One region of the Devosia lucknowensis genome, then DNA from elsewhere that is predicted to be linked to it. Evidence: predicted binding sites of a transcription regulator. Region 1 holds the regulator's gene; each other region holds the start of a gene.
What was found. Region 1 encodes LexA, which represses DNA repair genes until DNA is damaged. Its sites were predicted from a motif close to TGTTCNNNNTGTGTTCNG; they were not measured.
Positions count from the first base shown of each region.

Region 2: CCK88_RS17995 (helicase-related protein) is a predicted target of LexA. The motif match lies at 4,375-4,392, and genes of this name have one in related genera.
Region 3: recA (recombinase RecA) is a predicted target of LexA. The motif match lies at 3,505-3,522, and genes of this name have one in related genera.
Region 4: CCK88_RS09245 (three-Cys-motif partner protein TcmP) is a predicted target of LexA. The motif match lies at 1,488-1,505, and genes of this name have one in related genera.

Region 1 is NZ_FXWK01000001.1:1,039,501-1,046,740, reverse strand. Features, by position in the region: gene trpE (anthranilate synthase component I) at 1-254, shown strand, start outside; gene CCK88_RS04930 (anthranilate synthase component II) at 476-1,075, shown strand; gene trpD (anthranilate phosphoribosyltransferase) at 1,072-2,091, shown strand; gene trpC (indole-3-glycerol phosphate synthase TrpC) at 2,091-2,903, shown strand; gene moaC (cyclic pyranopterin monophosphate synthase MoaC) at 2,903-3,382, shown strand; gene CCK88_RS04910 (molybdopterin molybdotransferase MoeA) at 3,379-4,581, shown strand; gene lexA (transcriptional repressor LexA) at 4,711-5,424, shown strand; gene CCK88_RS04900 (hypothetical protein) at 6,023-6,517, opposite strand; gene uvsE (UV DNA damage repair endonuclease UvsE) at 6,809-7,240, shown strand, end outside.
Region 2 is NZ_FXWK01000002.1:1,137,262-1,144,501, forward strand. Features, by position in the region: gene cobT (cobaltochelatase subunit CobT) at 1-320, shown strand, start outside; gene CCK88_RS17975 (esterase-like activity of phytase family protein) at 317-1,306, shown strand; gene CCK88_RS17980 (queuosine precursor transporter) at 1,428-2,063, opposite strand; gene rpmB (50S ribosomal protein L28) at 2,293-2,577, opposite strand; gene CCK88_RS17990 (DUF3108 domain-containing protein) at 2,815-3,588, shown strand; gene CCK88_RS17995 (helicase-related protein) at 4,495-7,240, shown strand, end outside.
Region 3 is NZ_FXWK01000001.1:1,484,639-1,491,878, reverse strand. Features, by position in the region: gene cckA (cell cycle histidine kinase CckA) at 1-709, shown strand, start outside; gene CCK88_RS07280 (DUF2237 family protein) at 766-1,161, shown strand; gene CCK88_RS07275 (aldo/keto reductase) at 1,176-2,195, opposite strand; gene araD1 (AraD1 family protein) at 2,331-3,326, opposite strand; gene recA (recombinase RecA) at 3,606-4,679, shown strand; gene alaS (alanine--tRNA ligase) at 4,853-7,240, shown strand, end outside.
Region 4 is NZ_FXWK01000001.1:1,881,664-1,888,903, reverse strand. Features, by position in the region: gene CCK88_RS09250 (DUF5131 family protein) at 1-608, shown strand, start outside; gene CCK88_RS09245 (three-Cys-motif partner protein TcmP) at 593-1,480, opposite strand; gene greA (transcription elongation factor GreA) at 1,594-2,076, opposite strand; gene CCK88_RS09235 (ArsR/SmtB family transcription factor) at 2,257-2,547, shown strand; gene CCK88_RS09230 (VOC family protein) at 2,625-3,014, shown strand; gene CCK88_RS09225 (PQQ-dependent sugar dehydrogenase) at 3,149-4,369, shown strand; gene CCK88_RS18415 (response regulator) at 4,411-4,776, opposite strand; gene CCK88_RS09215 (HD-GYP domain-containing protein) at 4,981-6,354, shown strand; gene CCK88_RS09210 (THUMP domain-containing class I SAM-dependent RNA methyltransferase) at 6,351-7,240, opposite strand, start outside.

The sequences.
Region 1 (7,240 bases):
TCGAAAAATCGAGACGCGGTATCTATGGCGGCTGCGTGGGTTATTTCGGTGCCGACGGGGCCATGGATACCTGCATCGTCCTGCGGACCGGGATCATCAAGGACGGCAAGCTGTTCGTGCAGTCCGGCGCCGGCATCGTCGCCGACAGCAGGCCTGAACTGGAGCAGCTCGAATGCGAGAACAAGGCGCGCGCCCTTTTCAGCGCGGCCGAGGAAGCGCTACGCTATGCCGGGGAAGCGGGAGTTGGGCAGTGATGGGTTCGGCCGTTTCGACATTGTCGTCCTCCATCGTGATTGCCCGGCTTGTCCGGGCAATCCACGGGATTTTGCCACATCGCCTGGACCACCGGGACAAGCCCGGTGGTGACTATTGGGAGAGGTCTGCACTTCGATGGCGAGGCTGGTTCTGAGACTGGGGTTCCCGCCTTCGCGGGAATGACCCGGTGATTGGAAACAGCCTTCTGAGGACAAAGAGAATGACCAAGACCCTCGTCATCGATAATTACGACAGCTTCACCTACAATCTCGTGCATTTCCTCGGGGAACTGGGCGCCGATATCATCGTGAAGCGTAACGACAAGATTACGCTTGAAGAAATTGCTGCCATGGCGCCCGAGGCGATCGTGCTGTCGCCGGGGCCCTGCACGCCAAACGAGGCCGGCATCTGCCTTGCGGTGATCGACCGCTTCAAGACCACCATTCCAATGCTTGGCGTGTGCCTGGGCCACCAGGCCATGGGCCAGGCGCTGGGTGGCGAGGTGGTGCGCGCCCCGAGCCTGTTCCACGGCAAGACCAGCACGATCAATCATAACGGCAAAGGCATTTTCCGCGGGCTCAATGCGGGCTTCGAAGCGACGCGCTACCACTCGCTGATCGTCAAGGCCAACACCCTGCCCGACGTGCTGGAAGTGACCGCCACCACCGACGATGGCCTGATCATGGGGATGCAGCACAAGACGCTGCCGATCCATGGTGTGCAGTTCCACCCCGAGAGCATCGCCTCGGAAAACGGACACGCCCTGCTGCAGAATTTCCTCAACATTGCCCGCGACTTCAACGGAAAGAAGGCCGCGTGATGGACATCAAGCAGGCACTCAACAAGATCGCCGACGGCAAGGACCTGACCGGCGAGGAAATGCGCAGCGTGATGCGCATCATCATGGCGGGGGAAGCAACCGCGTCGCAGATCGGCGCCTTCCTGATGGGCATGCGCATCAAGGGCGAAACGGTGGGCGAAATCGCCGCCGCGGTCTCTATTCTGCGCGAGCAGATGGTGCCGGTAGCGGCGCCCGAAAATGCCATCGACATCGTCGGCACGGGCGGCGACGGGGTGGGCAGCCTCAACATTTCCACGGCGACCGCGATCCTCGTGGCGGCAGCAGGCGTGCCGGTGGCCAAGCATGGCAACAAGGCGCTGTCGTCGCGGTCGGGTTCGTCGCAGGCACTCGAGGCACTCGGGGTGCGGTTGGACCTGACGCCCGAGCAGATCGGCAAGACCATTGCAGAGGCCAATATCGGCTTCATGTTCGCGCCGCACCATCATCCGGCCATGCGCCATGTGGGCCCGGCCCGCGCCGAAATGGGCGTGCGGACGCTGTTCAACCTGCTCGGGCCGCAGTCCAACCCGGCCGGCGTGCGGCGCTACCTGCTCGGCGTCTACTCGCAGCAATGGGTGGAGCCGGTGGCAGCGGCACTGCTCGCCAACCGGGCGGTCAAGGCCTGGGTGGTTCATTCGAGCGAAGGGCTCGACGAGCTGTCCACATCCGGGCCGAACTTCGTCGCGCAGATCGTCGATGGCGACCTGCGCAGCTTCGAATTGCACCCTGAGCAGGTGGGCCTGGACCTCACCGACCCCAAGGACCTGCTCGGGGGCGAACCGGCGGAGAATGCGGCGGCGATCGTGGCGCTGTTCGACGGAGCGTCCGGAGCCTACCGCGATACCGTGCTGCTCAATGCCGGCGCGGCCCTGCTGGTGGCCGACAAGGTGGGTACAATCGAAGACGGGATCGCCATGGCCCGCGACACACTGGAAAGCGGCAAGGCCAAGGCGACACTGGCCCGCCTTGTCGCAGTATCGAACGGACACGGCTGATGACCGATATTCTCAAGCAGATCGAAGCCTACAAGCGCGAGGAAATCGCCGCTGCCAAGAGCATGCGCCCGTGGGCCGAGGTCGTTGCCGAAGCGCATGACCAGCCGCCGCCGCGCGGGTTTCTCAAGGCCATCAAGGACCAGCGGGCGCGGGGCGAATATGCTCTTATCGCCGAGGTGAAGAAGGCCAGTCCCTCCAAGGGGCTGATCCGCGAAGATTTCAATCCGGCGGAGATCGCGCGCGCCTACGAGATCGGCGGGGCGACCTGTCTTTCGGTGCTCACCGACAGGCCCAGTTTCCAGGGATCGCCGAGCTACATGATCGAGGCCCGCGCCGCCACGCGGCTGCCGGTTCTGCGCAAGGATTTCCTGTTCGAGACCTACCAGGTGGCGGAAGCCAGGTCCTGGGGGGCGGATTGCATCCTCGTCATCCTTTCAGCGGTGGGAGACGACGTGGCCCGCTATCTGCTCGATGCAGCCCAGGAATGGGGCATGGATGCGTTGGTGGAAGTGCACGATCAGCTCGAGCTCGATCGGGCGCTGGCCCTGGATGTCAAGTTCATCGGCGTCAACAACCGCAACCTGCGCACCTTCGAGACCACGCTCGAGACCACGGTGAACCTTGCGATCGGCCTGCCCCCGGATGTGGTGCTGGTGAGCGAGAGCGGGATCTTCACCCATGAGCATGTGCGGATGCTTGACGAGCGCTGCAATGTGGGCTCGTTCCTGGTCGGCGAGAGCCTGATGCGCCAGGACGACGTGACCGCGGCGACCCGGACCCTGCTCACGGGGATGCCGGAGGCGGTCCGCTGATGAGCGGGCGCCTCACCCATCTCAACGACAAGGGCGAGGCCCATATCGTCGATATCGGTGACAAGTCGGTTACGCGGCGACGGGCCGTGGCGCAGGCCCGGATCAGCGGAGAAGCCGCGACCATTGCGGCGATCCTGGGGGGTGCGCTCAAAAAAGGCGACGCGCTTGCGGTGGCGCGAGTCGCCGGCATCATGGCCGCCAAGAAGACCAGCGAGTTCATTCCGCTGTGCCATACGATTGCGCTGACCAAGGTGAGTGTCGACATCGTTGGCGATGGCGAGACTGCTATCCTGGTGTTGGCGGCGGCCGAGACGACCGGGCAGACGGGCGTCGAAATGGAAGCGCTGGTGGCAGCGTCCACCGCGGCGCTGACGCTCTACGACATGGCCAAGGCGATGGACCGCGCGATGGTGGTTTCCGACATCTGCCTGGTGGAAAAATCGGGCGGGAAATCCGGCGACTTCAGGCGCGACGCATGAGCCTGCTCCCGGTCGAAGCCGCACTCGAAGCCATTCTTTCCCATATTCCGCCCGTCGTGATCGAGCACGTGCCGCTGAAGGAAGCGGTCGGGAGGGTGCTTGCGCAGGACCTCGTGGCCAGCCACGACCAGCCTCCGTTCGACGCCAGTGCCATGGACGGCTATGCAGTGCGGGCCACCGACGTATGCGACGATGCCGTGCTCAAGGTGATCGGGACGTCGCAGGCGGGCTCGGGTTACAGTGGCACGGTGGGCCCCGGGGAGGCGGTGCGCATCTTCACGGGCGCGCCAGTGCCTCGTGGCGCCGATACCGTCATCATGCAGGAAGAGGCGGTGCGCGACGGCGATCGGGTCCGGTTCACAGCCCCTGCCCGGCCGGGTCACAGTGTCCGCCTGAAAGGGAACGATTTTGCCGTCGGCCAGGTACTGGTGGCGGCGGGCACACGGCTGACGCCGATGCAGATCGCAGTGGCGGCGGCTGCGAATGCGGCCTCGCTGGCCGTCGCGCGGCGGCCGCGGATCGCGCTCCTCGCGACGGGCGACGAACTGGTGCTGCCCGGCAACCGGCTCGAGCCGGACCAGATCGTCGCATCGAACAGTTTCGGTCTTGCTGCGATGCTGCAGCCCTATGCCGAACGCATTGTGGATCACGGCATCGCCTCGGACGACCGCGTCGTCCTGCGGTCACGCCTCGAGGCAGCATTCGCGGATGCGCCCGATATCCTCATCACTACCGGCGGCGCCTCGGTGGGCGAGCATGACCTGGTGCAGGACGTGCTCAAGGACCTGGGCGTTTCGCTGGATTTCTGGCGCATCAACATGCGGCCGGGCAAGCCGCTGATGTTCGGCACGCGCGACAAGACGCTGGTATTCGGCCTCCCCGGCAATCCGGTTTCGGCCATGGTGACAGCGACAGCGTTCATCAAGCCGGCATTGCGCGCGTGGCTCGGTCACTCGGCCGCGGCGGACTGGAGGTTGCCCCTCGCCTCGCCCACGCCTGCCAACACCGCCCGACGCCATTTCATGCGCGCGCGGCTGGTGCAGTCCCCGTTCGGGCCCGCCGCAGAGCCGATCGCGCAGACCGATAGCGGCCATACATCGTCCCTCGCGGCCGCGGACCTCCTCATCGTGCAGCCGGAGCATGATCCGGGCCAGCCCACAGGCGCTGTCGTCGCCGCCATTCCGATCGACGCCTTCTGAACTCCGTCGGGACCGCGCGCCAGTTTGTCGGCTCCCAAAAAAATCCTCCGCCACCGCGGGCATTGCAGAACATAAATGGAACATGTATTGTCGTTCCGTCTATGTTCCGATTCTGGGGTCAACGGGCCAATGCTCACACGCAAACAACATGAGTTGCTGATGTTCATCCATGAACGGATGAAGGAAAGCGGCATTCCCCCGAGCTTCGACGAGATGAAGGACGCGCTGGACCTGGCGTCGAAGTCCGGCATCCACCGCCTTATCACCGCGCTGGAGGAGCGCGGCTTCATCCGCCGCCTGCCGAACCGCGCGCGGGCCCTCGAAGTGGTGAAGCTGCCGGATTCGATGAACCCGTCGCTGGGTGGCCGCAAGGCGCGGTTCGAGCCTTCGGTGATCGAGGGGAGCCTGGGCAAGGTCAGCGCAACTCCGGTACGCGGCATCGCCACGGAAGAATATGCGCGGCCGGTGTCTATTCCCGTCATGGGCCGTATTGCCGCTGGCACGCCGATCTCGGCGATCGAACAGCATACGCATACGATCCAGGTGCCGCCCGAAATGCTGGGGGCGGGCGATCACTATGCGCTCGAAGTGCGAGGTGACTCGATGATCGAAGCCGGCATTTTCGATGGCGATACTGTCGTCATCAAGAAGCAGGAAACAGCCGGCACCGGCGAGATTGTCGTAGCGCTCGTCGATGATGAGGAAGCAACGCTGAAGCGACTTCGCCGCAAGGGCGATACCGTGGCGCTCGAGGCGGCAAATCCGGCATATGAGACGCGGATCTTCCCCCCTGACCGCGTGAAGGTGCAGGGCCGGCTGGTTGGGCTTCTCAGGAAGTACTGATATCTCGGCGGCACGCGGACGATCCTCATGTCGGAGGACGTGGCAAGTTCGCGCCTTGGCGGGACGAGCAGGTATCCGGGCTGACGCTGGCGTCGCCCGGATGGTGTGAAGCGGTAAATCGGGGCCGTTCGTGTCCCGACTTGCGTCATTGCCGGGCTTGTCCCGGCAATCCCCATTCACCGCGGCATAGAGCACCGGGACACGTCCAGTGGTGGCGATGAGGGACAGTTCAGTCTCTGAACGAGTTCACCCCGCGGATTCCCAAGCGATCTCGCGATATGGATCCCACGCTTGCTTGTGGCGCTGACTGTCGCGGGTGCATGGCATGGACTACCGACTTACGTATGGCGGTGGCGATGTGGGACCGTTCTAGATCGGTGCGAGTTCACCCCGTGGGTTCCAAGCGACCTCGCGGTATGGCTTGCGCCGGGAGCCGTGTCCGGTCAGGGCCACCGAGTGAACTTGCGAGGAGCAGCGTTCAATCTGGAAGCGTGCTGCGGGCTTTCAGGTAAACGCCGACGGCGCTCAGCGCGAAGGCGAATGCCCGTCCGCAAGGCGACAGTCGGCATGGCCGAAAAGAAGCAGGTTCCGCGATGTGTCACGAGAGACGTGGTCGGTGAGTTTGGCGTCGGATCTGGCAACGAAGCGGCAGGCTGCTTGAAGCTGGAACGGCTTGGGGTCTGCGTTTTGCGCCGCCGCAACTTCGTGTCCTGGCCTTTTCGGGCGTATCGTGGTCATCGCCATTGAGGACGATGTTGCCGGTGGTGTTGGTGCCGTCGCCGATGGTGATCGTGGCAGTCGCGGCATTGGTACCCGCGTCAGCAAGATCCCCGAAGCCCGTGGTGGTCGCATCGAACGTGCCGCCACTGGTTCCATCGTCATAAACCCAGCCGCCCGCAAAGTTGATTTCAGAATTCGGGCCAGTCGAGGTGGACTGAAGTTTGATCTCGGTGCCGTTGTCGGTCAGCGAGAAGCTTGTGGCGTCGAACCCGACTGCCACGATTGCAGCCTGCATGGCCGCGCGGAATTCACCGATGGTGTCGAGATCGCCGTCATTGCTGGTGGATGCGGCATCGGCAATCGTCTTGTTCATGATGACCTGCCTGGTCGAGCCGTCAATGGTGAGATTGAAGGTGATGCTGTCGCCAGGCGATTTTTTTTGGGGTCAGCCGCGGTTGTTTCTCTGAGACATGCGCGAGACATGCCCAATGGTGACGTCAGCAGAATGCGCGGAACCGTAGTGCGATTGACCGATTGCTGCCTTGCGACAGCATCTTTGGAACCACCGGCCTGAGTGGGAGGACGCTCTACTTTCGGGGCACTAAAGCGTGTCTCAGGAACGCTCGCTTGGTTGCGGCATTCATCCATCATGGAGGAACGCGCAATGACTTCTGGTCCGCTCAGGCTCGGGTTTCCGGTCAAGGTGCTCGGCAATCCGGCCCTCAAGAGCAACGACGCCAGACGCGCGCAGTCTAACCCGCATCTGCGGGTATCGCTCGGATACCTCGCCGAAATATTCGACTATCTGGCCAAGCACGAGATCGGCATGTACCGGATGTCGTCGGACCTGGCACCCTACGCGACCCACCCCGACATGCCGCAATTCCACTCGATGGTGAACGATTGCGCTGCCGACCTCGCCGCCTTGGGGCTGAGGGCGCGGGAGCAGGGATTGCGGCTCTCGTTCCACCCGAGCCAGTTCATCGTGCTCAACAGCCCCGACCCGGAACTGGTGCGCAAAAGCGTGTGGGATCTCACCAGCCAGGCCGAGATGCTGGACCTGATGGAACTGGGCCCCGAGGCAGTGCTGGTGGTT
Region 2 (7,240 bases), on a different contig from region 1:
GCAAGCGCCTGATGGCACGGCCCGAGCAGCGTCGCATCCTCATGGTGATCTCCGACGGCGCTCCGGTCGATGACTCGACCCAGAGCGTCAATGCCGGCAACTATCTGGAAGCGCACCTGCGCCAGGTGATCGAGGACATCGAAACCCGCTCGCCGATCCAGCTGGTGGCCGTCGGCATCGGCCACGACGTGACGCGCTATTATCGCCGCGCCGTGACGCTGCTCGATGCCGAGGAGCTGGCCGGCGCGCTCACTGACGAGCTGGCAGCGCTCTTTGACGAGGAAATGCCCGCTCAGGCCCGGCGTCGGGGCCGGGGATGATCTGCCGCGTCGCGCTTGTCGCTGCCCTGCTGCTTCCGGTGGTCCCCGCGGGGGCCGTGGATGCGACGGTCAGCGCCGCGCCGGTGACGCGGTTCAGGGGTGCCGATCTCGACCAGCCGGTGGATAGGCTCATCTTCCGCGGCGGCATGACGCTGCAAAGCCCCGACGATACGTTCGGCGGCTTGTCGAGCGTATCCCAGACGGGCGCCGATCAGCGCGTCAGTTTCGTCACCGACAGGGGCAATTTCGTTGCCGGACAACTGGCCTATGACGAGGCCGACCGTTTGATCGGCTTCATCGGCGTCACCATCGAGCCCATGCGCAACTCGGCCGGCGACGTGCTGCCCCGTCAGTATGCGCGCGATGCCGAGGGCATGGACACGATCTGGCGCGACGGCGTGCCCGTGGCGGTGCGCGTGGGGTTCGAGCACCTGACGCGGGTTGCCGATTTCGCCATTACGGACGGGCGCCCGGGCGGTGCGGCGCGTGAAGTGCCCATTCCGCAGTGGCTGACCGACCTGCGCACCAATGAGTCCATCGAGTCGGTCTGCATCGCGCCCGAGGCGTCGCCGATTGCCGGATCGACGCTCCTGCTCACCGAAGAGGCGCTGGACGAGGACGGCAATCATCGCGGGGAATTCCTGGGCGTCAACGACAAGGGGCCCGTGACCTATGTCAATAGCCCGATCGTCAATCCTACCGACTGCAAGTTCCTTCCCAACGGCGACCTGCTTGTGCTCGAGCGGGGGGTGTCACTCTTCGCCTTCGTCATGAACCTCCGGCGCGTTCCCGCCGATCAGGTGAAGCCGGGCAATCTGATGAAGGGCGAGCTGCTGCTCTCGGCGCAGGGCGGCGAGATCGACAACATGGAAAGCCTCATGGTGCATCAGACGCCCGGCGGCGAAACGCGCATCCTCATCGGCTCGGACAATAATTTCAACGACTGGCAGCGCACCCTGATCCTGGAATTCGCGCTGCCCGAGTAGTTCCCACCGGGCCTCCCCCCGAAAGGCGGGGAGCGGCCGGCCCGTGCGTAAGCAAAATATCGAGACGAACGCGATGCGCTCCTCCCCCTTCGTCAGGGGGAGGTTGGGTGGGGTCCTGCGACTACGCCGCCACTGGAATCCGCTTCAGCACGAGATCGCGGACGGTCTTGTAGGGCGCGAGCATCAGCACCGCCATCACCAGCTTGACCAGGAAGTCTCCGAGGGCGAGCGACTGCCAGAGTTCCACCTCGGGGCCGACGCCGAGCAGCGGAGCGGGGAAGGCAAGCGAGGAATCCTCGAGCCCGAAGAAGCTGTCGATGCCGGCAAAGGCCGGCGCCATGGCCAGCGAAAAGAAGATCGCCGTGTCCAGCGCCGACGAGAACAGCGACGAGAACATCGGCGCGTGCCACCAGGCGCCATTGCGCAGCCGGTGGAAGATCGAAATGTCGAGCATCTGCGCGACCAGGAAAGCCGAGCCCGAAGCAATGGCAATGCGCGGCGTCGCCAGCCAGATCGAGAGGATCACCGCAACCACAAAGCCTGCCACGACCACGAGGCGGGCCCGTTGCGGCCCGAAGGCGCGATTGGAGAGGTCGGTGACGAGAAAGGCCACGGGGTAGGTGAAAGCACCCCAGGTGAGGATGTCACCGAGATTGATGCCCCCCAGCGTCACACCGACTGGAAATTGCACGAGAACGTTGGAGGCGGCGACCACGGCCACCATGGCGGCAACGGCCACCAGGAAACGAGACAGCATCGGACTGTACCTTTAATTGTCCGCGGCCGGCAGGAGACCGGTGCGGATGTCGTCATTTAGCAGGAAATTCCCGCCATCGTCACTACCCGGCTTGACCGGGTAGTCCAGGGGGCGCTGTCGCATCGTCTGGATTGCCCGGTCAAGCCGGGCAATGACGAAGGTGGAGACCCCAAAACAAAACCGCGCGGCGGTTGCCCGCCACGCGGTCGAAACTGGTCTGGAAAACCGCTTAGCCGGCGAGAGCGGCGCGGACTTCCTTCTTGATGCCCAGAGCCAGCGGCGACAGGTCGGCGTCGTCCTGCTTGATCAGGAAGGCATCGAGGCCACCGCGGTGCTCGACGGTGCGCAGTGCTGCAGCGGAGACGCGCAGCTTGACCGGACGGTTCAGCGCTTCGGAGAGCAGCGTGACGTTGATGAGGTTGGGAAGAAAACGGCGGCGGTGACGGTTGAGGGCGTGCGAAACGGTGTTGCCCATCAAAACGCCCTTGCCGGTAAGCTCGCAGCGACGTGCCATTGGTGATATCCTTGTTTGTGTAAAGGTCCTGCGTGGCGGGATCGTCCCGCTACGGGCCTCGATTGTGATGAAATCCCGCGCTCTTTAGAGAATTGGGGGCTGCGCGTCAACCCGAGCGCCGATTCAAGCGCCCGCGAGCGCCTTGCTTCAGCCCCGAGGGAGCGGCACCTTCTGACGATCCAGTGATTCGTTTGCCCGCCGGGATGCGCGGGCATCCTGCAGCCGAGAAGACCCAACGTGATCCGACCCGCCCTCGCACTCTTCACCGTGCTCGCCCCGCTCGCCGTCCACGCAGCCGAGGTGGACGCGCGCGCCAGTTACGTCGTCACCGTGGGTGGTATCAACGTGGCGCTGGTCGATGTCGGGCTCACCGACAATGGGCGGCAATACGGGCTGGATGTGTCGGCGCGGGTCGCCGGCCTCGGAACGGTCGTCGCGAGCGGCACCGCCAATGCCAAGGCGACCGGCTCTTCCTCCGGATCGACGCTGCAGTCGGAGACGTTCGCGCTCGAGACCAAGGCCAATGGCGAGACCTTCAACGTCAATGTCGGTTATGACGGCCGCAATGTCAGCACGTTCCAGGTCAATCCGCCGGTGCTCGATTCCTACGACCGGATCCCGCTCGAGCGTCGCCACCTCAATGGCGTGGGCGATTTTCTGTCGGCTTTCGTGATCAAGGGGACGGCCCTCGACCGCAGCCTCTGCGACCGCACGCTCAAGATTTTCACCGGCGTCGAGCGCTTCGACATCAAGATGGGCTTTCTCGACAATGACGAGGCCACGTCACCGCGGACCGGCTACCAGGGTCCCCTCGTTGCCTGCTCGGTCGATTACCAGCCGATCTCCGGCCATTTCGAAAGCTCGGAAATGACAACCTACATGGCTGAGACCAGCCGGATGATCCTGTGGTACGCGCCGCTCGGGCAGACCGGTTACTTCATTCCCTACCGCGTCAACATCGGCACCAGCATGGGCGACCTGTCGATCGTCCTGACCCGCGCCCAGAGCTGACGCTCGACCCACTGTCCCGTAATCGGACGGTCAAAAGCTTTTTTGACAATTTTGCAGTTTTAGGTGGCCGCAGCACGCGGGGCCAAAGGTTAACCTATGGTCAGCAAGTACCCGCGCAGACGCTAAGTTTCCGTCAGCATCTGACCGGTAAACGTCAAATTTAACCGCATATTCATGGGTTTTAACCGGTTTCCTACCTAGGACGCTGGCTGTGCCGCGCCATAGCCCCGTGGCCGGTCGAGACGTACCATATGTGGTGGAGAACAAACCTGCATTGGTGATTCAGGCCCGATTCTGTCTCCGTTCGTTCCGGGTTTGGTTCAATGGTAAAGGTCCGCGCCGGTCCGGGAACATTAATGTTCCAAAATGATTCAAGGACTTACACTCTCACCTGGTGTGGCCGGGTACGCATATCATTCGTGGATCCCGTCATGGGAACGAGGGGTCTTGCGCTGAAGGCAGCGACGCCGGAAGCTTCGCAGATGTGCCAATCCGAGACGTCAACCGGATTTATCGTCAATGCCCGCAGCAAAAGCCCAGGCGGTCCTGGGCGGACCGAATAAAAATTCAAAAAATGTCGGTGTGCGAGAGGTTTACCTCCTGTTCAGGTTTGCGTCTCCCAGCGCCAGTTTAACCCATTAGCAATCAATCTGAAGCATTTGGCCCCCTCAAGGACGAACTGCTGGCACCATTAGGCGTGAGTTGCGTATTGCCTTGGTTTCTCACCACCATATCTAGCCGTGAACAAAACAGGATTGCGCGCTTCGCGTCGATTCGGTTCTGTTTCGTTCCTATTTCGTTCTGTCGTTGAATTGTCGTGGCGATTTGGTGACAAAACTGTCCTTTGCTGGGACAAGTCCGTGATGCCCCTCGCAAGCGTGGCGCGGACATCCTAGATAGGAAGCAATGAGCTTTTCTCCCGCCCACACGGTCAAGGCGATCCTTGGCCCGACCAACACCGGCAAGACCTATTATGCGATCGAGCGCATGCTGGCCCATCCCACGGGGATGATTGGCCTGCCGCTGCGCCTGCTTGCCCGCGAGGTGTACCAGCGCGTCGTGGAGCGGGTCGGTGAACAGGCCGTGGCGTTGATTACCGGCGAAGAGCGCATCGTGCCGGTTAAGCCGCGATACTGGGTGGCGACAGTGGAAGCCATGCCGATGGATATTCACGTTGATTGCGTTGCCATCGACGAAATCCAGACGGCCATCGATTTCGATCGCGGCCATGTCTTTACCGACCGCATCCTGAAGGCGCGCGGCTTTCATGAAACGCTGCTGCTTGGTTCGGGCACCATGGCCAATGTGGTCAAAAAGCTCGTCCCGCATGTCGAAATTATCGACCGGCCGCGCTTCTCGCAGCTTACCTATGCCGGCTCCAAAAAGATTTCCCGGCAGCCGCCGCGCTCCGCCATTGTCGCATTTTCAGCGCGGCAGGTTTACGCCATCGCCGAGCTGATCCGTCGCGAGCGGGGCGGCGCTGCCGTGGTCATGGGGGCGCTCAGCCCGCGCACCCGCAATGCCCAGGTCGAGCTCTACCAGAACGGCGATGTCGATTTCCTCGTGGCCACCGACGCCATCGGCATGGGCCTCAACCTCGACATCCACCACGTCGCCTTTGCCGACGACACCAAGTTCGATGGCCACCAGTCCCGGCCGCTGACGCCGGCAGAACTGGGACAGATCGCCGGACGGGCAGGGCGGCACAGGCACAACGGCACGTTCGGCGTCACCGGTGGCACCGAGAATTTCGACGAGGAACTGGTCGTCCAGCTCGAAACGCACGACTTCGAACCGGTGCGGCAGGTGCAATGGCGCAACAGCAAGCTCGATTTCTCTTCCATCGAGCGTCTGCGCCACTCGCTCGAGGAGCCGCCTGAGGATCGTACGTTAACCCGCGTGCCCGTCGCCAAGGATCAGCACGCGCTCGAATTCGTCGCGCGCAATGAGGCCGGAGCGCTGGCGCGTGGCCATGATGCGGTCAAACTGCTCTGGGAATGCTGCCAGATTCCCGACTATCAGGGGATATCACCGGCCGCTCACGGCGAAATCGTCACCCGGATCTATTCGGATTTGAAACGAAATGGATCGGTCAAGGCAGACTGGATTGCCGAGCAGGTGCGGTTTTGCGACAATGCGGAGGGCGACATTGACACACTCAGCAATCGGATCAAGCAAATCCGGACCTGGACCTTTGTCGCGAACCGCAAAAACTGGCTTGAAGACCCTACCTATTGGCGCGAAAAGACGCGAGACATTGAAGACCGCCTGAGTGACGCTCTGCATGAGCGACTCACGCAACGGTTCGTCGATCGGCGCACCAGCGTGTTGCTCCGCCACCTGAAAGACAAACGTATGGTATCTCCCGAAATTAACGAGCGCGGCGAAGTCAGGCTGGAAGGCCATCTCATCGGCACGCTCGAAGGCTTCCGCTTCACCTTGGCCCGCAACGATGGCGACGTGGACGCCAAGGGTTTGCGCAGCGCAGCCGACTCGGTGGTCGCCCCGGAGATAGGCCATCGTGCCGAACGGCTCGCCGGTTCGCCAAATGAAGAATTCGTGTTGGCCACCGATGGTCGACTGCGCTGGCGCGGCGAGATCGTGGCCGAACTGGCCGAGGGTGACAGCCTCTATCGTCCGCGCATCATCATGCTGGCCGACGAGACGCTGACCGGCCCGGATCTGGAAAAGGTTCAGGATCGCCTCTCGCTCTGGCTGCGCCATCACATCAACACCGTGCTCGAGCAGGTGATGACCCTTGAGGCGCCGGCCGACATTGACGGTACGGCCCGGGGCTTGGCCTATCAGCTGTTCGAGAATATCGGGCTCCTGCCGCGCTCAGCTGTCGCCGACGAGGTCAAGGGCCTCGACCAGGATGTGCGTGGCAAGCTGAGGAAACTCGGCATCAAGTTCGGCGCCTATCACCTCTACCTGCCGCTTTCGCTCAAGCCCGCGCCGCGCGAACTTGCCCTTATCCTGTTTGCACTCAAACACGGCGGCATTCGCCAGCCCGGCGTCACCGATATCCCGCATATCGTGCTTTCGGGCCGCACCTCTTTCGTGGTCGATCCAGAAGTCGACGCGCGCCTCTACGAGGTCGCGGGCTTCAAGGTCGCCGGCGGTCGCGCCGTGCGCGTCGATATCCTTGAACGTCTAGCCGATATCATTCGTCCGTTGATCGCCATCGATGCGGGCCGTCCGTATGCGGGCGACCTGCCTGCGGGCGCGGCTGAAGGCAATGGTTTCCGCGTCACCGTGGAAATGACCAGTCTGCTGGGCTGCTCGGGCGAGGATTTCGCCTCGATCCTCACGTCACTGGGTTATCGTGTCCGCCGCACTCCCAAGACTGCCGCCGCCGTTCCGGCAGAAGCGTCGGCCGAAGTGCCCGCGCTGGAGGCTTCGCTCGATGCTGTGGCCGCAACCGTCGACCCTGTCGACGAACCTGCCGTGATTGAACCACCGGCGCCGCTTCCCGATGTCGCGGAGGGTGCGGTGCCCGATGCCGCGCCGGCCGATGCTGCTCCCGCGGAGCCCGAATTCGACGAGGTATGGTTTCCGGGTCGTCGCAACAGCGAACAGCGGCGCCATGAGCCGCGTGGTCGCCGCGATAGCGACGCCGAAGGCCAGCAGGGCCGTCGCAACGATCGTGCGC
Region 3 (7,240 bases), 450 kb from region 1:
GGATACGACAGGCATGAAGTTCGAGGGCCTGGCGGCCGCCGACTATGTGCTGATCGACGTCGAGGATACCGGGACGGGCATGAGCGCGGAAGTTCTGGCCAAGATCTTCGAGCCGTTCTTTACCACCAAGGAACTGGGAAAGGGCACGGGCCTGGGGCTCTCGACGGTCTATGGCATCGTCAAGCAGACCGAAGGCTTCATCTATCCGGTGTCGACCGTGGGCGTGGGCACGACGTTCAAGATTTTTCTGCCACGCTACGTGCCGACGGCCGAGGAAGCCGCGGCCAAGGCTGCCGTCGCCGCCGCCCCGGCAAAGGATCTTACCGGACACGAGCGCATTCTGCTGGTCGAAGACGAGGAGAGCGTGCGCGCCTTCTCCGCCCGCGCCCTCAAGGCTACCGGCTACGAGGTGTTCGAGGCCGATGGTGGCGAAGAGGCCATCGAGGTGCTCGAAGACCTCGACTACCAGGTGGACCTCATCATCTCCGACGTGGTGATGCCCGAAATGGACGGGCCGACCATGCTCAAGGTCATTCGCGACAAGATGCCCAATCTCAAGATCATCTTCGTGTCCGGCTACGCCGAAGAAAGCGTTCGCCGCGATATCGAGGACGACCAGAGCGTCGACTTCCTGCCCAAGCCCTATTCGCTCGACCAGATCAATTCCAAGGTCAAGGACGTGCTGCGGCGCATGGACAAGGCGGAGTAGGTGGTCCACCCTCCCTCTGTCGTGACCGCGTCGCGGCGACCCTTGAGGCAGTGCAGATGACAGTGGTTCCCCGCATCGAGGGCCAAGCCGAACTCAACGTGCTGGGCGAGGCGCTGCAGCCCTGCTCGCACGATCCGCTTACCGGCTATTTCCGGTCGGGATATTGCGCTGCCGGCACCGAGGGCGCGGCGGTGCACCTCGTGTGCATCGAGGTGAGCAGCGCCTTCCTCGCCTATTCGAAGAGCGTCGGGAACGACCTCTCCACGCCGCTGCCGAATTTCAGCTTTCCGGGCCTCGTGGCCGGCAATCGCTGGTGCCTCGTGGCAGCGCGATGGGCCCAGGCGCATAATGCCGGGATGGCGCCGCGGGTTTATCTGCGGCAAACCAACCAGCGCGTGCTCGACCTCATTCCGCTCGAATTCCTAAAGACTTACGCGCTCGACCTGAACTAGTGATTCCGACGCGTTCACACCGGTCCGCCGGGCACGGGCGTGCCGGGCGCGAGAAGGCCTTCGTCAGCCAGCGTCGACCACAGGGCATCGGGAATGGTCGCGTCCCACCAGGCGAGAATGCCGTCCAGTTCCCCCGGCGAGCGCGGGCCGGGCAACACGTTGCAAACGGCAGGGTGGGTCAGCGGGAATTGCAGAGCGGCCGCGGGCAAGGGCACATTGAAGGCCTTGCAGACCGCCTCGATGGCGCGCACGCGGGCGACGACCGCCTCGGGTGCCCTTGCATAGTTGAACGTGTCACCACCGACCAGAATGCCGGAATTGAATGGTCCGCCGACCACCACCGAGGCACCGCGGGCGATGCAGGTGGTCATGAACGGCTCAAGCGCGGTCTGTTCGAGCAGCGTGTAGCGCCCGGCCAGCAGGAACACGTCCCAGTCGCCGAGGCCAAAGGCGTCCATGCACACTTCCCACTCGTTGACCCCGAGGCCAATGGCCTTGACGGCGCCGCTGTCGCGCAGCTCCCGCAACGCCTCGTAGCCGCCACCTGACAGCTGCGCCCAGAGCGGCCGGTTGCCTTCGACGCCGTGCGTGGCAGTGCCGATGTCGTGCACGTAGAGGATATCGACCTTTTCGACGCCGAGGCGCTGGAGGCTGTCCTCATGCGAGCGCATGACGCCGTCGTAGGAATAGTCGTATCGCTGGTCGAAGGGCAGGGGATCGATCCAGTTGCCCTTGTCCTGCCGGGCAGGGTCGACCGGCCGGAGCAGGCGGCCGACCTTTGTGGAAATCACCGGGCGGGGAGTGGCCTCGCGCACGATCTCGCCCACCAGGTGCTCGGACCGGCCGAGGCCATATTGGGGTGCCGTATCGACATAGGTGATGCCGGCAAGGAGAGCGTGGCGGACGGTGGCGCGCGCCTGATCCGACGGGACGGCCGAGAAAATTCCGGCAAGGCTGGCGCCGCCGAGGCCGAGCGTCGTGACTTCGAGCCCGGTCTTGCCCACCTGGCGCTTTTCAAACCCGCGACCTGCCATTTCAGCCTCCCAACTGTCTGGAAGATAACTGACATGTTAGTTGCCGGGAGTAAAGCAGGGCCGGCGCCTGGTGGCGCCAACCCCGCACACAATTGCGCCCGTGGGCCTGACCCAGGGCGGCTTCGTGCACCAGAGTTAGTAGAGTCCGGCAACCACGACCGGCTTTTCGGCCTCGACCCGGATCGGGTTGCGCAGCGGCAGGCCGAACTGGCTTTCCTCGATCTCGAACGTGTCGCCGGTGCGGTTGGAAATGCCATCGGCAAAGCTCAGCGTGGCCGTGCCGAACATGTGCACGTGGACGTCGCCGGGCTGGCAGAACAGGTCATATTTGAAGTGATGGTATTCGAGGTTGGCGATCGTGTGGCTCATATTGTCCTCGCCCGAGAGGAAGGGCTTTTCCCACACGACCTGGCCGTCGCGGATGATGCGCGACTTGCCCTCGATGTGGCGCGGCAGGTCGCCGACGCGGAGTTCGGGGCCGAACGAACAGGCGCGCAGCTTGGAATGGGCAAGGTAGAGATAGTTCATCCGCTCGGTGACGTGGTCGGAAAACTCGTTGCCCAGCGCAAAGCCGAGGCGCCGGGGCTGGCCGTCTGCGTCGATCACGTAGATGCCGGCGATCTCGGGTTCCTCACCTGCGTCGAGGGCAAAGGACGGCGACGGGATGGGCTTGCCCGGATGGGCGACGATATGGCCGTTGCCCTTGTAGAACCATTCGGGCTGGACGCCCTTTTCGCCGGCCTTGGGCTTGCCGTTCTCGAGGCCCATGCGGAACATCTTCATGCTGTCGGTCAATTCGCCCGCGGGCTTGTCGCCATTGGCCTTGTGCATGGCGTCGCGCGTGGCGGCGGAGCCCAGGTGCGTGAGGCCGGTGCCTGTGACGTGCAGGTGGGCCGGATCGGGATGGTCGATCGGGGTGAGGAGACGCCCCTCCGTCGCCAGCGCCAGCTTGTCCACCGGCGCGCCTATTCCCCTGGCTTCCACCGCAGCCCCGAGGCCCGACCCGGCTCCGAGGGCGGCCTGCACCAGTTCATACGTGCTCGACACGCCATTGATCCGGTGGGTTTGGCCATTGCGGGTCACGCCGACGGCGCGCTTGCCCTGGTCATCGATATATTGAAGGAGATGCATCGGGTGGTCCTTGGTCGCATGGATTTTGCCGCATAAAACGTGTCCGGCGTCCACGTGTCCAGCTAAAAATCATACTTTTATGGTCGGGCTAACGGGAGCAGCAGAATCGCTTTATTGCGAGCCTGAGCAGCGTCCCGCGCCGATGTGACCGTGTTCTCATTTTGTACCTTGACGGAACCGAAACAAAATGAGAACAAATAAAGCACGGAACAAACACATCAGCCATCATCCGCCCCTCGTTGCGCAGCATCGGAGAGCGTGAAATAAGGAGACAGCATCATGGCAGCTTCGCCGCTTCGCGTTGTAGAGGGTGGATCGATGGACAAGGACAAGGCGCTTCAGGCGGCTTTGAGCCAGATCGAGCGGAATTTCGGCAAGGGCTCGATCATGCGCCTTGGCGAGAATTCCGCAATCGAAGTGGAATCGATCTCGACCGGCTCGCTCGGCCTCGATATCGCGCTTGGCATTGGCGGGTTGCCCAAGGGGCGCATCGTTGAAATCTTCGGGCCGGAAAGCTCTGGCAAGACCACGCTGGCTTTGCATGTGATTGCGGAAGCGCAGCGCAAGGGCGGCATCTGCGCCTTTGTCGACGCCGAACATGCGCTTGATCCGGTTTATGCCCGCAAGCTCGGGGTCAATGTCGATGATCTGCTGATTTCCCAGCCCGATGCCGGCGAGCAGGCGCTCGAAATTACCGACACCCTGGTGCGTTCGGGCGCCATCGATGTGCTCGTCGTCGACTCGGTTGCGGCGCTGACGCCGCGCGCCGAACTCGAGGGCGAAATGGGCGACGCGCTTCCTGGCCTCCAGGCTCGCCTGATGAGCCAGGCCATGCGCAAGCTGACCTCGTCGATCTCCAAGTCGAAGTGTCTCGTCATCTTCATCAACCAGATCCGCATGAAGATCGGCGTCATGTACGGGTCGCCCGAAACGACGACGGGCGGCAATGCGCTGAAATTTTATGCCTCGGTTCGTCTCGACATCCGCCGTATCGGTGCGCTGAAGGACCGCGAGGAGATCGTGGGCAACCAGACCCGCGTGAAAGTGGTCAAGAACAAGCTTGCGCCGCCGTTCCGCCAGGTCGAGTTCGACATCATGTATGGCGAGGGTATCTCCAAGACGGGCGAGCTCCTCGACCTGGGCGTCAAGTCTGGCATCGTCGAGAAGTCGGGTGCCTGGTTCTCCTGGGACAGCCAGCGTCTGGGACAGGGCCGCGAGAATTCGCGCCAGTTCCTCAAGGACAATCCCGAGATTGCCGCCACGATCGAACAGGGCGTGCGCGAAAGCTCCGGCCTTCTGGGCGAAGTGCTGCTGGTCGCCGGTGGCGAAGACGACGCCGGTAGCGACGAATAATCATCCAAGATCCCATGCACTCTTCAAGGCACCGGTTTCCGGTGCCTTTTTTCTTTGGCCCGAGCCAATCTCGATGCCTTAGCAATGCTGGACAGGGTCAAGTTCGGCGCGATAGAAAGCCCGCAATTCTTTGTCTGGGCGCGACGGCGCCCGCTCGCCATGAAAGCCTCTACATGACCAGCGTAAACGACCTCCGTTCGAGCTTTACCGGCTATTTTGCCCGCAATGGCCACGAGGCTGTTGCGTCCAGCCCGCTCGTTCCGCGTAACGACCCGACGCTGATGTTCACCAATGCCGGCATGGTGCAGTTCAAGAACGTGTTCACCGGCGTCGAGAAGCGTCCGTATTCGACCGCCACCACGGCGCAGAAATGCGTGCGCGCCGGTGGCAAGCACAACGATCTCGACAATGTGGGTTTCACCGCGCGTCACCACACCTTCTTCGAGATGCTGGGCAATTTCTCGTTCGGCGACTACTTCAAGGACCGCGCCATCGAGCTGGCCTGGAACCTCCTGACCAAGGATTGGGGCCTGCCCAAGGAAAAGCTGATGGTCACCGTCTACCAGGACGATGACGAGGCGATGGAGCTCTGGAAGAAGATCGCTGGCCTCTCGGAAGACCGAATCGTGCGCTTGGGCGCCAAGTCGAACTTCTGGCAGATGGGCGATACCGGCCCCTGCGGCCCATGCTCGGAAATCTTCTATGACCATGGCGACAAGATCTGGGGCGGCCCTCCGGGGTCGCCGGATGAAGACGGCGACCGCTGGATTGAAATCTGGAACCTGGTCTTCATGCAGTTCGAACAGCATGCCGACGGTTCGCGAAGCGGTCTGCCGCGCCCTTCGATCGATACGGGCATGGGCCTCGAGCGCATCGCCGCAGTCATGCAGGGCGTGCACGACAACTACGATATCGACCTGTTCAAGGCGCTGATCGCGGCTGCCGCCAATGCGACCAATGCCGATGTCAACGGCCCGGGCAACCGCTCGCTGCGCGTCATCGCTGACCACCTGCGTTCGATGAGCTTCCTCATTGCCGAAGGCGTGCTGCCGTCCAACGAGGGCCGCGGCTACGTGCTGCGTCGCATCATGCGCCGCGCCATGCGCCACGCGACGCTGCTGGGCGCCACCGAGCCGACCATCTTCAAACTGGTGCCGACGCTGGTGCGCGAGATGGGCCAGGCCTATCCCGAGCTCGCTCGTGGCGAAGCCATGATCGCGGAAACCGTCCGCCTCGAAGAAGGACGCTTCCTCAAGACGCTGGGCAGAGGCCTGCAGATTCTCGAGGCTGAAACGGCCAGCCTGGGCGAGGGCGCGACGCTTGATGGCGCGACTGCCTTCAAGCTTTACGACACCTATGGCTTTCCGCTCGACCTGACGCAGGACGCGCTGCGTTCGCGCAATATTGCCGTCGACCAGGCCGGTTTCGATGCCGCCATGGCGCAGCAGAAGGCGGAGGCCCGCAAGAACTGGGCGGGCTCGGGCGAGGCGGCGACCGATACCGTGTGGTACAGCCTCGCCGACAAGCTCGGCCCCACCGAATTCCTCGGCTATGAGACCGAGACGGCGGAGGGCGAGATCAAGGCCCTGCTGGTCGACGGCGCTGAGGTGGCCGAAATTGCTGCCGGCCAGGACGGCATCGTCGTCGTAAACCAGACGCCATTCTATGGCGAAAGCGGTGGCCAGGTCGGCGATACCGGGACCATCAAGGGCGACGGCTTTGCCGCTTCGGTGACCGATACCGGCAAGCATCACGGTGTTTTTGCCCACAGGGTCTCGGTGCGCGAAGGCACGCTGAAGGTCGGGCAGGCGGTCGAGCTCGTTGTCGATCACGATCGTCGCTCCTCGATCCGTGCCAACCATTCCGCCACGCACCTGCTGCATGAGGCTCTGCGCCTGGTGCTGGGCGACCATGTCGCGCAGAAGGGCTCGATGGTGTCGGCCGACCGGCTGCGCTTCGACTTCGTGCACACAAAGCCGATGACCGCGCAGGAAGTGGCCGAGGTCGAGGACATCGCCAATTCCATCATCCTGCAGAACACAGCCGTCGAGACGCGGCTCATGGGTGTCGAGGAAGCCAAGGAATCCGGGGCCCGGGCGCTGTTCGGCGAAAAATACGGTGACGAGGTGCGCGTCGTCTCCATGGGCGAACCGACCGGCAATGGCCTCGGCTGGTCGGTAGAGTTGTGCGGCGGCACCCATGTGCGGCGCACGGGCGATATCGGCCTCGTGTCCATCGTCACCGAAACCGCGTCGGCGGCCGGCGTTCGCCGCATCGAGGCGTTGACCGGTTCGGCAGCGCGTCACCGCGGCAACGCGAATACGCAGATCGTCGCCTCGGCTGCCAACCTGCTGCGCTCGGGCACGCATGATGTGCTCGACCGTATCGAGGCGCTGCAGAACCAGATCAAGAGCGTGGAGAAAGCGCTCAGCGACGCACGCCAGAAACTGGCGCTCGGCGGAGGCGGCGAAGCTGGTCCGGCCAGCGAGACGGTCAACGGCGTGACCTTTGTCGGTCGCGTGGTCGAGGGCGTGGCTGCCAAGGACATCAAGTCGGTAGTC
Region 4 (7,240 bases), 840 kb from region 1:
TAACGCGGCAATCTGGTGGGCGAGCGAAATGGACTGGCCGAATTTCACTTGATTATCTCAGCCTGGATGCTCCTCGAAAGTGGCGTAAACCGCGCCGCATTTTTGTAAATTCCATGTCTGATCTGTTCCATGAAGATGTTCCGGACAGCTTCATCTTGGCTGTCTGGAAAGTTATGGCAGAAACGCCACAACACACCTTCCAAATTCTCACTAAGCGTCCAGAGCGGATGTCAGCAGTCTTCGAGCGGATTGGCTTACCTGTCCTAAAAAACGTCTGGCTAGGCACAAGCGTTGAGGATGGGGGGGTAGTGAACCGTCTAGATAAACTGCGCTCAGTACCTGCGGTCGTGAGATTTGTCTCCTTTGAGCCGCTTATCGGTTCGGTGGCCGCTGCTCAACTATCGGGGATACACTGGGCCATCGTTGGAGGGGAGTCTGGACCACAAGCAAGACCTATGGAGTCGGAATGGGTCGATGAAATACATGAGCTGTGCATCATGTCGCGAACAGCCTTCTTCTTTAAGCAATGGGGCGGCACAAACAAGAAAGCCACTGGAAGAGTCTACCGCAGGCGCACTTGGGATGAGCTTCCTCACTTGAGTATGTAACTCGCAATTCTCTTTGCCAGAGCCACGGCCGCTGGCTTAGGGTTGGACACCGCGAAGAACAACGATGCCATCGGTGCTCCATTGTTGTGACGCAATCTGACGGGGTCCATCACAAGGCCTTTGAAAACGGATTGCAGCCTCGACTTAACGTAAGCTTCTATCGCGTCCACGTCCGAGCGCCGTATGGCCTGCTGCTCATCTTCAAACAGCGTACGTTTTTCAAAGTCGTGTTGATACCACTTTTCTCGCCAGTCCCGTGTGCCCAACACCCGGTCCAGGCTTTGCTGTTTTCCTGCATCCAACTTCGTGGGGTCGTGGGGGGCGTTGCGGTAAAGACCGGACAACGGGAAAAAATACCAGCAGTCTAGGGCTTGGGTGTTAGCAATGGCCTCCACCGTGGCCCACTCTACTTCCATTCCAAACGGGTCCAAAAAGACCACGCCGCGCATGCCTCGAATTGGGCCGTTGGCCTTATGCCATTGAACGCCTGCGCAGATCTTTTTGACGCTCTCGTTTGCATCACCGTGCTTGATAGCAATCTTGCGGTCGGGAAACTCTTCTTTAAGCTTTTGTAACTCGGCGAAGCGGCCGGCATCTTGCTCAATCAGCGCCAAAGTATGAAACGGTGGGTCTATGGACAGTGCTATCCGTGCCGAGCCCGGGGTATCTACCTCCTGTGACTGAGCCTGATCGCCATCAAACAGCGGGAGCGACGCGCGCGTTTCTGTTTTGCTACCCGTGCCTGCGAACGCATCGATGTAAATCCTTGCGAAGCCCTGATCTTTGAGTGCTATCGAATAGTGTTGCAGATAATCGCGAAGGCGTTTGAGTTTCGCGTCTGTGTCGATACTGCCTCTGAAGGGCTTTCTCATAGTTCACCGGAGCAAATAACGAGCGTTTCATCTCTTCATATTGATCGTCATAAGTCTCCCTTGCGCAACACTTTTTATTATTCGAGATCCCATCACAGTGACAGTTGCGACGTCTAACCGATGTCCACAATCTCCACCTCTGCATCTCCCAACGCCGCCACATCCCCCACACCCTTGCCCATCAGCGCCCGCGCCAGGGGTGACGCAAACGAGATCGTGCCTGCCTTGGGATCAGCCTCGTCCTCCCCGACAATCGTAAATGTCTGGGTGCGGCCGTCGTCGCGTTCGATGGTGATGCGGGAGCTGAAGGCGACGGTGTCGGTGGTTTCGGGCGGCGGGACCACCTGGGCAGTGCGGAGGCGTTCGGTGAGGTAGCGGAGCTCGCGCCAGGGGTTGGCGGAATGGCGACGGCGTTCGTTGATGTCTTCGATTCTGAGGGCGGTTTCGTAGGCGGCGGTGGCTTCGGCCAGTTGCCGTTCAAGCATGGCGAGGCCATTTGCGGTCACGAGGTTCGGGCCTGATGGGACCGGCTTTTCCGGCAGCATGGTTTCGGCCGCCGTCTCGGCACTGTCTTCCTTGGTAAAGGCTACGCTCACTGCAATGGTCCTGATTGTGAGATTGGGCCAAGGATACCCCCACCCGGCCTCCCCCTGACAGGGGGAGGGGCAGATTTGGGTGTTCGGATAGATCGAGGCAAGTCCGATCTGTCGCACGACTTGACATGCAAGCATTTGCTTGCATATAAACATGCAATAAAACACTTGCCTATCGGAGCCATGACCCAGGACCAACTCGACGCGATCTTCAAGGCGCTGGCGGACCCGACGCGGCGGCGGATCTTGGATCGGCTGGCGACGCGGCCGAACCAGTCGCTGTTCGAGCTCTGTGCGGGAGCGATGGCAGAGGGCCAGCCGGCCTTGTCGCGGCAGGCCGTGAGCCAGCATCTGGATATGCTGGAGCGGGCGGGGCTGGTGCGGGTGGAATGGTCGGGGCGGACCAAGCTGCATGCGCTGGAACTGGGGCCGCTCAGGGCGGCGCAGGCGGCCTGGCTGGGGCGGTATTTGTGAGGGGCGATGGACGCTTAGGGCCTTGGTGAGGGTGGCCCTCGGGTGGAACTGCGGATTTGACTGAAAAGGGACCAAAAATGAAAATCTATGTGACCAGCGTGCCTGTCAACGACCAGCGGAAGGCGCTGGACTTCTACCGGGACAAGCTGGGCTTCGTGGTGAAGCACGATATCGACATGGGCGGGGGCAATCGCTGGCTGACGCTGACGTCGCCCGACAATCCCGAGGGGACCGAGTTGCTGCTGGAGCCGAGCGGGCATCCGGCGACCAAGCCGTTCAAGGACGCGCTGGTGGCCGACGGCATTCCCTATACGTCGTTCATGGTCGACGACATGGCCGCAGAAGTCGAGCGTCTGAAGGGCCTGGGCGTGAGGTTTACCGTCGAACCCATGGATGCCGGCACCGTGCGGATGGCGGTGTTCGACGACACCTGCGGAAACCTCATCCAAATCGTGCAGATGAAATAGGACCCTGCCGAAAAGGGCAAAAGTTGGGTTCGGGCGCCAACGTTTATGTGACACGGGGGCGGGCAACCATTCCGCCGCCGTGGCTTTCCGACAGGAGCCGCCGCAAGGCGCCACACTTCTCAAGGAGCCCATCGATGACTCTGACTGCCAGATTGCTTGTCGGCACCATGCTGACCACGCTCGTTGCCATGCCGGCGATGGCGCAAGGCGAAACCGCCAATCCGGCGCCGCCCAATGCCCCCGACCAGACCCCGGCCTTCGAAGGCCAGACACGGGCGCCGCTGCCTGAAACGGCGACTGCCGTGGAGACCGAGGTCATCGCCGAGGGCCTGCCGCACCTGTGGGCCATGGAGTTCCTGCCCGATGGGCGCATGCTGGTCACCGCCAAGGAGGGCAAGCTGCACATCGTGACGGCGGAAGGCGAGGCGACGGAAGTGGAAGGCGAAATGCCCGCAGTGGCCTTCGGGGGGCAGGGCGGACTGCTCGACGTGGCGCTGGCGCCAGATTTCGACAGCAGCGGCCGCATCTACCTATCCTTCGCGGAGCCGCGCGACGACGGCAATGGCACGGCGCTGGCCGCTGCGACCCTGACTCTCGATGAAGCAGGCGGCGCGACCATCAGCGATGTCGAGACCATTTTCCGCCAGGAGCCGACCTATGATGGCGAGCTGCATTTCGGATCGCGCATCGTGCCGACCGAGGATGGCAACCTGTTCCTGACCGTTGGTGAACGCTCGGACGAGCCGATCCGCGACCAGGCGCAGGAGCTGGCCAGCGGCCTGGGGAAAATCTTCCGCATCACGCCCGAAGGCGCGCCGGTCGAGGGCAATCCGTTCGCCGATACGGCGGATGCGCTGCCCGAGATCTGGAGCCTGGGGCACCGCAACGTGCAGTCGGCAACGCTCGACGGCGAGGGACGGTTGTGGACGGTCGAGCATGGCGCCAAGGGTGGCGACGAGCTCAACAAGCCCGAAGCGGGCCTCAACTACGGCTGGCCCGAGGTGACCTATGGCGTCGCCTATAGCGGGGCGGCGATCGGCGAAGGCATTACCCAAAACGAAGATACCGAGCAGCCGGTCTATTATTGGGATCCGGTGATCGCTCCCTCTGGCATGGCCTATTACGAAGGCGAGGAATTCCCTGATTGGGACGGCGCCTTCCTCGTGGGTGGCCTCGTGTCGCAGGGCGTGGTCGTCCTGAAGATGGATGGTGATCGCGTGGCAAGCGAAGAACGCGTGGATGTCGGAGCGCGCGTGCGCGATGTGCGTGTCGGACCCGATGGAGCGGTCTATGCGGTGACCGAGAACCGGGATGCCGGAACCTCCACGATCGTGCGGATCAGCAGCGGATCGTAAGGCGAAAAAAGAGCCCGGCAGCGATGCCGGGTTTTCTTTTTTCAGGCGGCGCGGGCGACGACCTGCCGCTCGAGTGCCGCGACGATCGTTGCGGTGCTGTATGGCTTGGGAATGAAGACGGCGCCCACGGGCAGGTCATCGGCCTTTGGCGTGACCCCGCCGGATACTACGACGATGGGCATGCCCGGGCGGGCGGTGGCCGCGAACCGTGCCAACTGCAGGCCCGTGTAATTGCCGGGCAATTCGACATCGGTCACCAGGGCGTCGACCTGATCGAGCAGGCTCATGGCGCCGCGGGCGCTGGTCACCGGCACGGCATCGAGGCCCAGATCCTCGAGGTCATCGATCAGCGAGAGCAAAAGGATGATCTCGTCTTCCACCACGAGAACGCGAGACAGGTCGGTCATGGTACACCCCCTAGTTGGCTTCACGTGTGGAATGAAGACATCCGCGGCCCGACAGTTGCATGTTGCATGTGCATGGCTGCCAGTATGGTTACCATTTGGTTCAAATTTTACGTGTCGCCCCCCGAAGGCCAGCGCCTGAAGCGTGGGAAGAGAGTCGTTTAAGCATTTTCCCTTAGCCTGGGCGTCGTCAGGCGGGGGCCCTTCATGCATAGAAACGCAGTCATCCAGCTTTCCCAAGTCGTGGGTGCGCTCAGCCTTGCGCTCGACATCACCGAGGGCCAGCCGGTGGGACACAGCCTGCGCTGCTGCTGGATCGGCATGCATATCGGCGCCCGGCTCGGCGTCGACGAAACCGCGCTTTCGGACCTCTACTATACGCTGCTGCTCAAGGATATCGGCTGCAGCTCGAACGCGGCGCGCATCTGCCAGCTCTACCTTGCCGATGACCTCAAATTCAAAGGCGCCTACAAGGTGGTGGACAACAAGCTGCCGGAAATCCTGCGGTTCCTGATCGCGAATACGGCGCGGCAGTCAGGCTTTGTCGAACGGCTGCAGACCCTTGTGCATATCGCGCGCAACGGAGGGGAAATCTCCAAGGAGCTGATAGAAACGCGATGCCAGCGCGGGGCGGACATCGCGCGGAGCATGCGGTTTTCCGAAGCGGTCGCACAGGGCATCCTCGATCTCGACGAGCATTGGGACGGCAGCGGCCAACCCGTGGGGCTGATCGGCGAGGGTATTTCGAAGTTCGGTCAAATCGCGCTGCTGGCGCAGGTGGTGGACGTCTTCTTCATGCGTGGCGGCATAGATGCGGCCCTGCGCGAGGTGGAGGAGCGGGCAGGCCGCTGGTTCGACCCAGCACTTGTCGCGGAAGTGGCGCGGCTTCGGGACGATGCCGCATTCTGGGACGGCCTGCTCGCCAACGACCTGCCGGATCGCGTGATGACGCTCGAGCCCAAGGCGCTGGCGAGAGAAGTTGACGAGGACTATCTCGATGACATCGCAGCGGGCTTTGCGCAGGTGGTCGATGCGAAAAGCCCGTTCACCGCTGGCCACAGCGACCGGGTGGCCCTGTTCTCCGACCTCATCGCGGGCGAATTGGGCTATTCCGCCGATCGCCGGCGCTGGCTCAAGCGTGCGGCGCTGCTGCACGATATCGGCAAGCTCGGCGTGCCCAACAGCGTGCTCGACAAGAATGGCAAGCCGGATGACAGCGAATGGGCCGAAATCCGTCGGCATCCGGAACTGGGACGGATGATCCTGGGCAAGATCGATGCCTTTGGCGATCTGGCGCGCATTGCCGGGGACCATCATGAGAAGCTCGATGGGAGCGGCTATCCGATGGGCCTGCGCGGGGAGGAAATCGATCTGGATACGAGGATCGTAACGGTGGCCGACATTTTCGATGCGCTGACGGCCGACCGGCCCTATCGCAAGGCCATGCCGGTGCACACGGCCTTCGAAATCATGGCACGCGAGGTTGGCACGGCAATCGATGCCCAGGTGTTCGCGGCCTTGCAGCGCGGCTTCCAGCTGCTCGAAGATGTTGCGGAAGCGGAAGCCGATCGCGCCGCCTAGAGATGGGCGCGGTAGAGCGCGACGCGAATGCCGCCGTGGAGCACGGGTGGCAGGGGCGGCTCGAAGGCGAGGCCAGTGGCTTGGGCGAGTTGCTTGTCCGCAGTAATGATGCCGACCCGCCATCCGGCAAAGCGAGCCTTGAGGACATTTCCGAGGGTGCGATGGACACCGATCAGCGGACCTTTGGCGCCGATGCGGGTACCATAGGGCGGATTGACGATGACGAGACCTGCCGGGCCGGGCGGCGGGGTCAGATCCTCGATGGTTTGACGGGTGAAGCGGGTAAGACCGGCAACGCCCGCGCGGGTGGCATTCTCCTCAGCCATGCGGATGGCGCCAGCATCGCGGTCGTAACCGAAGAAGCGCTGGTCGACGGTCCGGCTCTCCGAATTGGCCCGGAGCGTGGACCATGAACGCTCGTCAAAGCCTGGGACCTGTTCGAAGGCGAAGCTGCGCTCACGGCCGGGACGAAGGCCGAGGGCTATCTCGGCAGCTTCGATGACAAACGTGCCCGAACCGCACATGGGGTCGAGTACCGGCTGGGCGCCGGAATAGCCACACTGGCGGAGGAACAATGCCGCCATCGTCTCCCGCATGGGGGCCTTGGCGACGCCCTCCTTGAAGCCGCGCTTGTGAAGCGACTCGCCCGTCGTATCGATGCTGATGGTGACGAGGTCATCCTTGATGCGGACCATGACACGCAGGGTCGCGTCCTCGGAGATCGGAGCGCCGATGGTTTGGGCGATGGCCGTTGCGACGCGCTGGGCGGCGGCACCGGCATGATAGATTCGAGAGCGCTTGCAGCTGGCCTCGACATGGACCGGAACGTCGGCACGGAGCAGCTCAGCCCACGGCACCTTGCGGGCACGCTTGTCAAGCTGCGCCA